DNA from 3 places in the Lelliottia amnigena genome. Region 1 is predicted to be linked to each of the others. Evidence: predicted binding sites of a transcription regulator. Region 1 holds the regulator's gene; each other region holds the start of a gene.
What was found. Region 1 encodes LexA, which represses DNA repair genes until DNA is damaged. Its sites were predicted from a motif close to TNCTGTATGTACATACAGNA; they were not measured.

Region 1 (3,282 bases):
TGTCGCGCACCGTAAGCCTGACCGGAGTGCGCTTCAACGGCATAGGCAAAACCATCCAGCGCGTAGGCGGTAAATGTCAGCAGCGTCATTAGCACCGCGTTGACCGCAACGATCTCAGGCCCAAGACGCGCGCCTAATACCGTCATCGCACCGAAGCATAGCTGGAGCAATAAAGAGCGCAACATGATGTCGCGGTTCAGCGCCAGCAGCTTGCGCATATTGCCCCGCCAGGCATTTTTCAGCATCGCGAGCGTGACGCCACGCATCACCAGCACGCGTTTCACCATCCATAAGCCGATAAAGAAGGTGGCATATTCCGCGATGACGGTTGCCAGTGCGGCGCCCTGCACATTCATATGCAAACCCATCACCAGCCACAGATCGAGAACGATATTCAGGATATTCCCCACCACCAGCAAAATGACCGGGGCACGAACATATTGCACGCCGAGCAACCAGCCAAGCAGCACGAGGTTAGCGAGCGATGCAGGGGCGCTGAGCCAGCGAATTTCCAGAAAACGGCGCGCCTGTTCCAGCACAGCCTCGCTGCCGCCGGCGATATGCAGCGCCAGATCGATGAGAGGCGCACGCACTACGACAATCAGCAGCCCGGCACCTAATGCCAGGATCAGCGGCTGAACCAGCGCCCGCCCAAGGCGAACGGGATCTTTCGCGCCAAAGGCCTGGGCTGTCAGTCCGGTTGTGCTCATGCGCAAAAACAGGAGCAGCATAAAGAGGAAGCTGGTCGCCATCGCGCCAATCGCGATGCCACCTAAATAAACAGGAGAATCCAGATGTCCAATAACGGCCGTATCCACCAGTCCAAGCAAAGGAACGGTGATATTGGAAAAAATCATTGGCAGCGCAAGACGCCATAATGCCTTGTCTGAAGTTGTCAGCAGCGACATAGGAAATTACCGGAAGCGAGATAGGACAGTCAGGCTGCGCGGATGGCGCAGCCTGTCAGAGAGAAATTACAGCCATTCACCGTTGCGGATAACGCCAACCGCCAGTCCTTCAATAGAGAAGGTTTGCTCGCGCAGATCCACCACAATTGGAGAAAACTCGCTGTTTTCAGGCAGAAGTTGCACAGTGTTGCCCTGTTTTTTCAGGCGCTTAACCGTCACTTCGTCGTCAATACGCGCAACCACAACCTGTCCGTTGCGCACATCCTGAGTTTTATGAACAGCCAACAGATCACCGTCAAGAATACCGATATCTTTCATTGACATACCGCTAACACGCAGTAAGAAATCTGCGCTCGGCTTGAACATACCCGGATCGACCTGATAGTGGCCTTCAATGTGCTGCTGTGCCAGCAACGGCTCACCCGCCGCAACGCGACCGATAAGAGGGATGCCCGTTTCTTCTTCCACCAGTAAGCGGATACCGCGTGACGCGCCCGAAACAATCTCAAGAACACCTTTACGTGCCAGCGCTTTAAGATGCTCTTCAGCGGCGTTTGGTGAACGGAAGCCCAGGCGCTGAGCGATTTCCGCACGCGTGGGTGGCATTCCCGTCTGGCTGATGTGATCCCTGATGAGATCAAACACCTCTTGCTGTCTGGCCGTTAACGCTTTCATTCCGCCCCCTGGGTGTATATACAGTTATGCTGTGAGTATATACAGTCAAAGGCGAATTTGGAATCAAAAACTGCACAAAAAACCAGAGACTTATTCGATTCCTGAAAGCTTATCGAAAATGTGACCAAAGGAGAGTGACCCAGGTAATGACAGCGATGATAATCGCCAGCAGTACAGCGGCAGAGCCCATGTCTTTCGCACGACCAGAAAGCTCGTGGAAATCAGAACCAATACGGTCAACAACGGCTTCGATAGCACTGTTGAGAATTTCCACTATCATCACCAAAAGCACGGAGCTGATGAGAAGTACACGGGTGATAGCATCGACATCAAGGAAGCACGCAATAATCACGGCAATAATGGCGGCAACGCCTTCTTGCCGGAAGGCGGCTTCATTTATCCATGCTGCGCGGAAACCTTTCCATGAATATCCGGCTGCTTTGATGATTCGGGTAAACCCAGTGGTATTATTGGCCATTAAAAGAACCTTTTATTAGATTTGACGTCAGTAACAAGGGCTGCAGCGGGTTTCGCAGCAGCCTGAAGTATGACGGGTAACAACAGAAATCTTGCGCGCTTTCTGTTATCCTTGCGCCGCAATTGCATTATTAACCAGAGGCTTTACATCGTTTATGTCCGGCTGGCCACGAATTTACTACAAATTACTTAATTTACCATTAAGCGTACTGGTAAAAAGTAAGTCTATCCCGGCGGAACCTGCGCTGGAATTAGGGCTCGATACCTCGCGTCCTATTATGTACGTTTTGCCTTATAACTCGAAGGCAGACTTACTGACGCTGCGCGCCCAATGTCTGGCGCACGATTTACCGGATCCTTTGGAACCCCTGGAAATCGACGGCACTCTCCTTCCTCGCTATGTGTTTATCCACGGCGGGCCGCGCGTGTTTACCTATTACACGCCGAAAGAAGAGTCGATCAAACTGTTCCACGACTATCTTGATCTGCACCGCAGTAACCCCGATCTGGATGTCCAGATGGTGCCAGTGTCGATCATGTTTGGTCGTCGTCCAGGGCGTCAAAAAGGCGACGAGAATCCACCATTGCGCATGCTTAACGGCGTGCAAAAATTCTTTGCCGTGTCATGGTTGGGCCGCGATAGTTTTGTTCGTTTCTCGCCGTCTGTGTCGTTACGACGCATGGCGGATGAGCATGGCACCGATAAAATCATTGCCCAAAAACTGGCACGCGTTGCACGTATGCACTTCGCCCGTCAGCGTTTAGCGGCTGTGGGGCCACGATTGCCTGCGCGTCAGGATCTGTTCAACAAACTGCTGGCGTCCAAAGCGATTGCCCGCGCAGTTGAAGACGAAGCGCGAAGCAAGAAAATCTCTCATGAGAAAGCGCAGCAAAACGCTATCGCACTGATGGAAGAGATTGCGGCGAACTTCTCTTACGAGATGATCCGACTGTCTGACCGTATTCTGAGCTTCACCTGGAACCGTCTGTACCAAGGGATTAACGTTCATAACGCCGAGCGTGTGCGCCAGTTGGCCCACGACGGTCATGAGATTGTCTACGTGCCCTGCCACCGCAGCCACATGGATTATCTGCTGCTCTCCTACGTGCTCTATCATCAGGGGCTGGTTCCGCCGCATATTGCTGCGGGGATCAACCTGAATTTCTGGCCAGCAGGTCCGATTTTCCGCCGTTTGGGCGCATTCTTTATTCGTCGTACCTT
Region 2 (3,282 bases), 2.0 Mb from region 1:
GCTTTTTAGAGATGTCGCGGCGCTCTTTGGACAGCTCAGCATTTTTGATGATGTAGTCGTCAACGCGATCTTCATAATCGGTCTTCATGCTGGCGATGATGCCCTGAATGGCTTCTACGCTCATACCCGGCTTGATGTAGTCGCTCAGGTTATCAAGCAGCAGAACACGTTTCTGGTTGTCACGGATCTTCTTCTCAACGTCCTGAATTTCACGCTGCAGTTTGTTTTTGCGACGGAACAGGCGGACGAATTCCAGAACATCCTGGAACGAAGGCTTGGTAGTTTCCATTTTGATACCCCTGATAATGTGAGATTCGGATTCGTTTAAGCAACCACTGTACCGTTAACCTTACTGACAGCCGTTGCGAATGACAATGAGTATATCGTTTGCCCTATCATAACCTCAAATGCTGCTGAATCGTAGCAGCAGGCGTCACATCCGCAGACGCCTGCTTTTTATTTGCGCAACGCCCGGCAGATGAGATGCGACAGCAACTCTAATTGTCTCGCCATCTCCATGCTCAACCACACATAGCCGTGGATGGGCGTTTCTGACACATTGTCACCCTGATGCTCATTGATCAACTGCTTGAGCTCAGCAACGATTTCGTTCAACCGCTCGCTGTTAGCAAGAATAGGCTGCGGATTCCCCTCGTAAAGTGCGTGAGCGATGGTGAGCAGCGTTTGCTGGGTCATCTGCTGAGTCTCTTTCAGCGTGTTCGCATTCAGAAGGACAAAGTGACTGGCACGAGACGCCCAGTGCGCGTTTATTTGCAGTTCCAGCATGCATACCAGATTGCGACTGACGGTTTGAATCGCTTCAAAAATGGCTTTCTGGATGTGCGTCTCTTTACTGGCAGGAACAATGAGCCCACGCATTTTGACGACATCATTGAGGATTTTTTGCAGATGCTTTTCGAGCCGTGGACGTTCCACAAGGTTGGGTGAAAAACCCGCCTGATAGACACGATTGAACGCGGTCACATAGTTGGCCATCTGAATGCGCCAGTGTAGAAATGCGCGTTGAGGCCAAATCCCTGTAAAGAGCATCGCTAACAGCGAGCCGAGAATCACATCCCCTCCTCGCCACAGGGCCGTTGCCATGTCTCCAGCCGGTGCACCGACAACGACAGCGAGCGTAATTCCAATCAGCAGAGCCTGATACGGTTTTTTGCCCAGCGCCAGCCAGCCGCAAAGAAACATCGCCCCCGCACACCAGAGCAACATCACGGGCAACGAAATCAGCTCAAGCTTTAATGCAATCAACCCTAATGCGGAGCCAAAAATCGTGCCGCCGATTCGCTCAAAGGCGCGTGGGACCACATTTCCCCAAAAAGATATCGGCCCCATGATGACCACCAGCGTGATCAAAGGCCAGGTTCCCTCAGGGATATCCAGCAAACGCACCAGTAAAAAGGTGAGGATGAAAGCCAGCGCGATGCGGCAACCATGCACGGCGCGGTAATTCCGATACAGTCGGATTTCAAAAGGCGTTAATGATTTGTCGGGGCGCACACCCGCTCTCCAGATACACGGCAAATCACAATTGTACTGTGTTTTCTGCCAGACGTATCACGCCCGGCAGAAAAACCCTACAAAGCTTAGGAATTAGCATTATTACCCGGCTTTGTTTTGAACGGGAACATACATCTCGATATCCCAGTAACCATCGGCATTGCCATCATTGAGATAGCGTTCAAAGCAGGGTTTAGGGGCGATTTGATAATGATTGTCTTCGAGCAGGCTGTTAAAGAAGCTATGCCAGGGTGTGGCGAAATCATGGTTTTCAACGCGTGCTATGGCAATCGCATAATCACCTGCAGCTACTTCGGTAAGGATAACGCCTTCGCTGTTTGCCGGGATGGCAAAATCATCAGGAACGGTGACAGCCGTATCGCAACGCAGCTTCTCCGCCGGGACTTCGTCTGGATTATCATAATAGACAGCGACCCATTCAAGCGGCTGAATATGATGTCCATCCACCCACATCATGAGTTGCTCAAAACCTTGCTTAACGGTTTGCTCCCACGGCCCTACCATATGAAAACCGGCAATCTTACGCTTCTGTTGCTGCTTGATGCTGTAGTCCATACTGCCTCCGTTTATTACTGTGTATTTATACACTATAAAGCAGATTCTTTATGTCCAGCAAATATGACGTGTTGATTATGCGAGCAGACTCGCAGGAGTGCCAGTCTGCTCGTTACCGTGTTAATTATCCGTCAGGCTTTATGGTGCAGATAATCACTCAGACGTGAAAACACCCCACCCTTACCGACGCTTTCCAGCGTGACTAATGGCCAGTGCGCCACAATTTTATCGCGATCGTAAAGCTCAATTTCCCCTACGCGCTGATGCGCAGCAATGGGGGCTTCAAGCTCTTTTTTATCGAGTACGTATTTGGCTTTAATGTTGGCGACTTCCGCTTTTGGTAGAGCCAGCCAGAAATCCTGGTTCGTACCAAGGGAGATGTGTTCTTTATCGCCGTACCAGATGCGCTCAGTGCCCACTTTTTTGCCATTGTGCAAGATTTGCACGGTATCGAAGTTTTGCTGGCCCCAATGCAGCAGTTTGCGCGCCTGATCCTCACGCCCTTTCGGACTCTCCCCACCCATAATCACCGCAATCAACCGGCGCTGACCATCGACAGCCGAGGCAATCAGGTTAAATCCGGCACCAGATGTGTGCCCGGTTTTGAGTCCGTCGACCTTGAGGTTCTTATCCCATAGCAACCCATTACGGTTTTGCTGCGTGACGCCATTCCAGGTCAGACTCTTTTCACTGTACATATGATAAAAATCCGGCTCGCCGTGGATAATCGCCCGCGAAAGCACCGCCAGATCATAGGCGGAGCTGTGTTGCCCTGGTGCATCCAGGCCGTGTACCGTTTCAAAATGGGTGTCACGCAAACCCAGTTTTTGAACATATTCGTTCATCATATTGACGAATTGTGGCTGTCCACCCGCTACATAGTCCGCCAACGCCACGCAGGCATCATTACCCGAATCAACAATTAACCCTCGGCTCAGGTCGCGAACCGAAACGCGCTCACCTGCTTTCAGGAACATCAATGATGAGCCGTCAAATACCGGATTGCCCTTCGCCCACGCATCGCGGCCGACGGTAACCATATCGTCAGGCGTAATGCGATGGCTGTCGATAGCACGATCGACAACATATCCGGTCATTAACTTGGTGAGGCTGGCCGGATTACGCTGTTGATGTTCGTTGCCCGCCGTTAAAATTTGACCCGTGGTATAGTCCATCAGCACCCATGAGCCA
Region 3 (3,282 bases), 540 kb from region 1:
AATCTCCTGAACCACAATGACGATCGGCAAAGGCCCGTCCACGCCCTTTGGACGCGCGTGATAAGCGGGCATGTTTTCACCCTGGGAAGGGATCGAGGTTTCGCCTGCCGTGATAGCGTCTTCAGACGTTGAAACGATGGTTGACGCGAGAGGGGCGGCGGCAGGTGCAAAATTCGTTTTTTGAGTCATGGTATTCTCCGTACCCGTTGGTGCAAATAAATATAGACCTCAAGTTAACAATTCACAGTGCCCGAAACGGGCTATCTTTTGTGCAGTAGTAAACGATATAACTTGTTAGTGTGATGAGTGTCACTATTTTATGGTAATTAACTGCAATCATTTTCATTCGTGGTGAGGTCTGTCACGAAAATGTGCCCGGGGCTTCTGTAAAGTACCGTTTTACTTCTTCTGACAACCCGACCCACAGAGGAGTCACCTATGTCTAAGTCTGATGTTTTTCATCTCGGCCTCACTAAAAACGATTTACAAGGGGCTACGCTGGCTATCGTCCCTGGCGATCCTGAGCGTGTGGAAAAGATCGCCGCGCTGATGGATAAGCCGGTTAAGCTGGCTGCGCATCGCGAATTCACCACCTGGCGTGCAGAGCTGGATGGCAAAGCCGTTATCGTGTGTTCGACCGGTATCGGTGGTCCGTCTACCTCTATCGCTGTTGAAGAGCTGGCACAGCTGGGCATTCGTACTTTCCTGCGTATCGGGACAACTGGCGCTATTCAGCCGCATATCAACGTCGGCGACGTGCTGGTGACCACTGCATCTGTGCGTCTTGACGGTGCAAGCCTGCACTTTGCGCCAATGGAATATCCGGCTGTGGCAGATTTTGAATGTACCACTGCGCTGGTTGAAGCTGCGAAATCCGTGGGCGCAACGACTCACATCGGCGTGACTGCCTCTTCTGACACCTTCTACCCAGGCCAGGAGCGTTATGACACCTTCTCCGGTCGCGTGGTGAACCGCTTTAAAGGTTCGATGGAAGAGTGGCAGTCCATGGGCGTAATGAACTATGAAATGGAATCTGCAACGCTGCTAACCATGTGCGCAAGCCAGGGTCTGCGTGCCGGTATGGTGGCGGGCGTCATCGTTAACCGCACCCAGCAAGAAATTCCAAACGCAGAAACCATGAAGAAAACCGAAAGCCACGCGGTGAAAATCGTGGTTGAAGCGGCTCGCCGCCTGATCTAGTTTCCCCTTTCAGATAAAAGGCCGACGCGTTCGGCCTTTTCTTTTTGCGTAGCGCCTCGCAGGAAACCCCTTTCAAACTGGACGTTTATACAGCACAATTCTATTTTGTGCGGGTAATGGTTTGATGCAGGGGGTGTTGTGGATATCTCAGTCCTAATTTATGCAGTCATTGCGCTGGTGGGCGCGGGTGTGGGCTGGCTGATGTCCAGCTACCAGCATGCGCAACATAAAGCCGATCAGCTGGCCGATCGTGAAGAGATGGTGGCTGAGCTCAGTGCTGCAAAACAACAGCTTACGCAGAGCGCACACTGGCGCGAAGAGTGCGAATTGCTCAACAACGAGCTGCGTAATCTGCGTGATATCAATACCTCTTTAGAAGCCGATCTGCGCGAAGTCACGACCCGTCTGGAATCCACCCAGCTGCATGCCGAAGACAAAATCCGTCAGATGATCAACAGCGAGCAGCGCCTGAGCGAGCAGTTTGAAAATCTGGCTAACCGTATCTTTGAGCAGAGCAACCGCCGCGTTGATGAGCAGAATCGTCAGAGCCTGAACGGTTTGCTGACCCCCCTTCGTGAACAACTGGATGGTTTTCGTCGTCAGGTGCAGGACAGCTTTGGCCAGGAGTCACGTGAACGCCACACGCTGGCGCATGAAATTCGTAATCTCCAGCAGCTGAATGCGCAGATGGCGCAAGAGGCGGTCAACCTGACGCGTGCGCTCAAGGGCGACAATAAAACGCAGGGGAACTGGGGCGAAGTAGTGCTCACCCGCGTGCTGGAAGCCTCTGGTCTGCGCGAGGGGTATGAATACGAAACGCAGGTCAGCATTGAAACCGACACCCGATCGCGGATGCAGCCCGATGTCATCGTGCGCCTGCCGCAGGGCAAAGACGTGGTGATTGACGCCAAAATGACGCTGGTAGCCTATGAGCGCTACTTCAATGCCGAAGATGATTTCACCCGCGAATCCGCACTCCAGGAGCACATCGCCTCGGTACGAAATCACATTCGCCTGTTGGGGCGAAAAGATTATCAACAGTTGCCAGGGCTGCGCTCGCTGGATTATGTGCTGATGTTTATTCCGGTCGAACCGGCATTTTTGCTGGCATTGGACAGACAACCAGAACTTATTACCGAAGCGTTGAAAAACAATATTATGCTGGTCAGCCCAACCACGCTGCTGGTGGCGCTGCGCACCATCGCAAACCTGTGGCGGTACGAGCATCAAAGCCGTAACGCGCAGCAAATTGCCGATCGCGCCAGCAAGCTGTACGACAAAATGCGCCTGTTTGTGGACGACATGACATCTGTTGGGCAAAGCCTGGACAGGGCACAGGATAATTACCGCCAGGCGATGAAAAAACTCTCGTCGGGTCGAGGAAATCTGCTTTCACAAGCTGAGGCATTTCGCAGTCTGGGCGTTGAGGTCAAGCGCGAGATTAATCCGGAATTGGCCGAACAGGCCACGGCTCAGGATGAAGAATATCGCCTTCGTGACGGGGTGAATGAGCAAAATACAGACAATCAAGACAATGATTTAGCCGCACAAGCGTCGTCCGAAACGCAGGCAAACCGATTCTTTCAGGGTGGTTGAATCGTAGGGCAAACGCGCCCAATCTGTTACACTTCACGAACATTTGACGGATTAGCAGGCACTGAGATGGTTGACGATTCACAAGATACTACACACTTTGGCTTTCAGACTGTCGCCAAAGCGCAGAAAGCTGACATGGTTGCCCACGTATTCCATTCCGTGGCGGCAAAGTACGATGTCATGAATGACCTGATGTCATTCGGAATTCATCGCTTGTGGAAGCGCTTCACTATCGACTGTAGCGGCGTTCGTCGTGGTCAAACCGTGCTGGATCTGGCGGGTGGTACGGGTGATTTAACCGCGAAATTCTCCCGTATGGTTGGCGATACCGGCCGCGTGGTGCTGGCAGATATCAATGACTCCATGCTGAAAATGGGGCGTGAAAAGCTGCGTAATATTGGCGTTGTCGGCAACGTTGAATATGTTCAGGCCAATGCCGAAGCCCTGCCATTCCCGGATAACACGTTTGACTGCATCACTATCTCT

Region 2: a site for LexA is predicted at 2,107-2,126, ahead of sbmC (DNA gyrase inhibitor SbmC). Genes of this name have one in related genera too.
Region 3: a site for LexA is predicted at 1,276-1,295, ahead of rmuC (DNA recombination protein RmuC). Genes of this name have one in related genera too.

What each region holds. Positions count from the first base shown of each region.
Region 1 is NZ_CP077236.1:2,136,983-2,140,264, reverse strand. Features, by position in the region: gene dinF (MATE family efflux transporter DinF) at 1-908, opposite strand, end outside; gene lexA (transcriptional repressor LexA) at 975-1,583, opposite strand; gene I6L74_RS09990 (diacylglycerol kinase) at 1,693-2,061, opposite strand; gene plsB (glycerol-3-phosphate 1-O-acyltransferase PlsB) at 2,216-3,282, shown strand, end outside.
Region 2 is NZ_CP077236.1:102,887-106,168, forward strand. Features, by position in the region: gene I6L74_RS00500 (DUF496 family protein) at 1-289, opposite strand, end outside; gene I6L74_RS00505 (FUSC family protein) at 457-1,515, opposite strand; gene sbmC (DNA gyrase inhibitor SbmC) at 1,618-2,091, opposite strand; gene dacD (serine-type D-Ala-D-Ala carboxypeptidase DacD) at 2,223-3,282, opposite strand, start outside.
Region 3 is NZ_CP077236.1:1,596,909-1,600,190, reverse strand. Features, by position in the region: gene I6L74_RS07525 (dienelactone hydrolase family protein) at 1-189, opposite strand, end outside; gene udp (uridine phosphorylase) at 439-1,200, shown strand; gene rmuC (DNA recombination protein RmuC) at 1,339-2,796, shown strand; gene ubiE (bifunctional demethylmenaquinone methyltransferase/2-methoxy-6-polyprenyl-1,4-benzoquinol methylase UbiE) at 2,863-3,282, shown strand, end outside.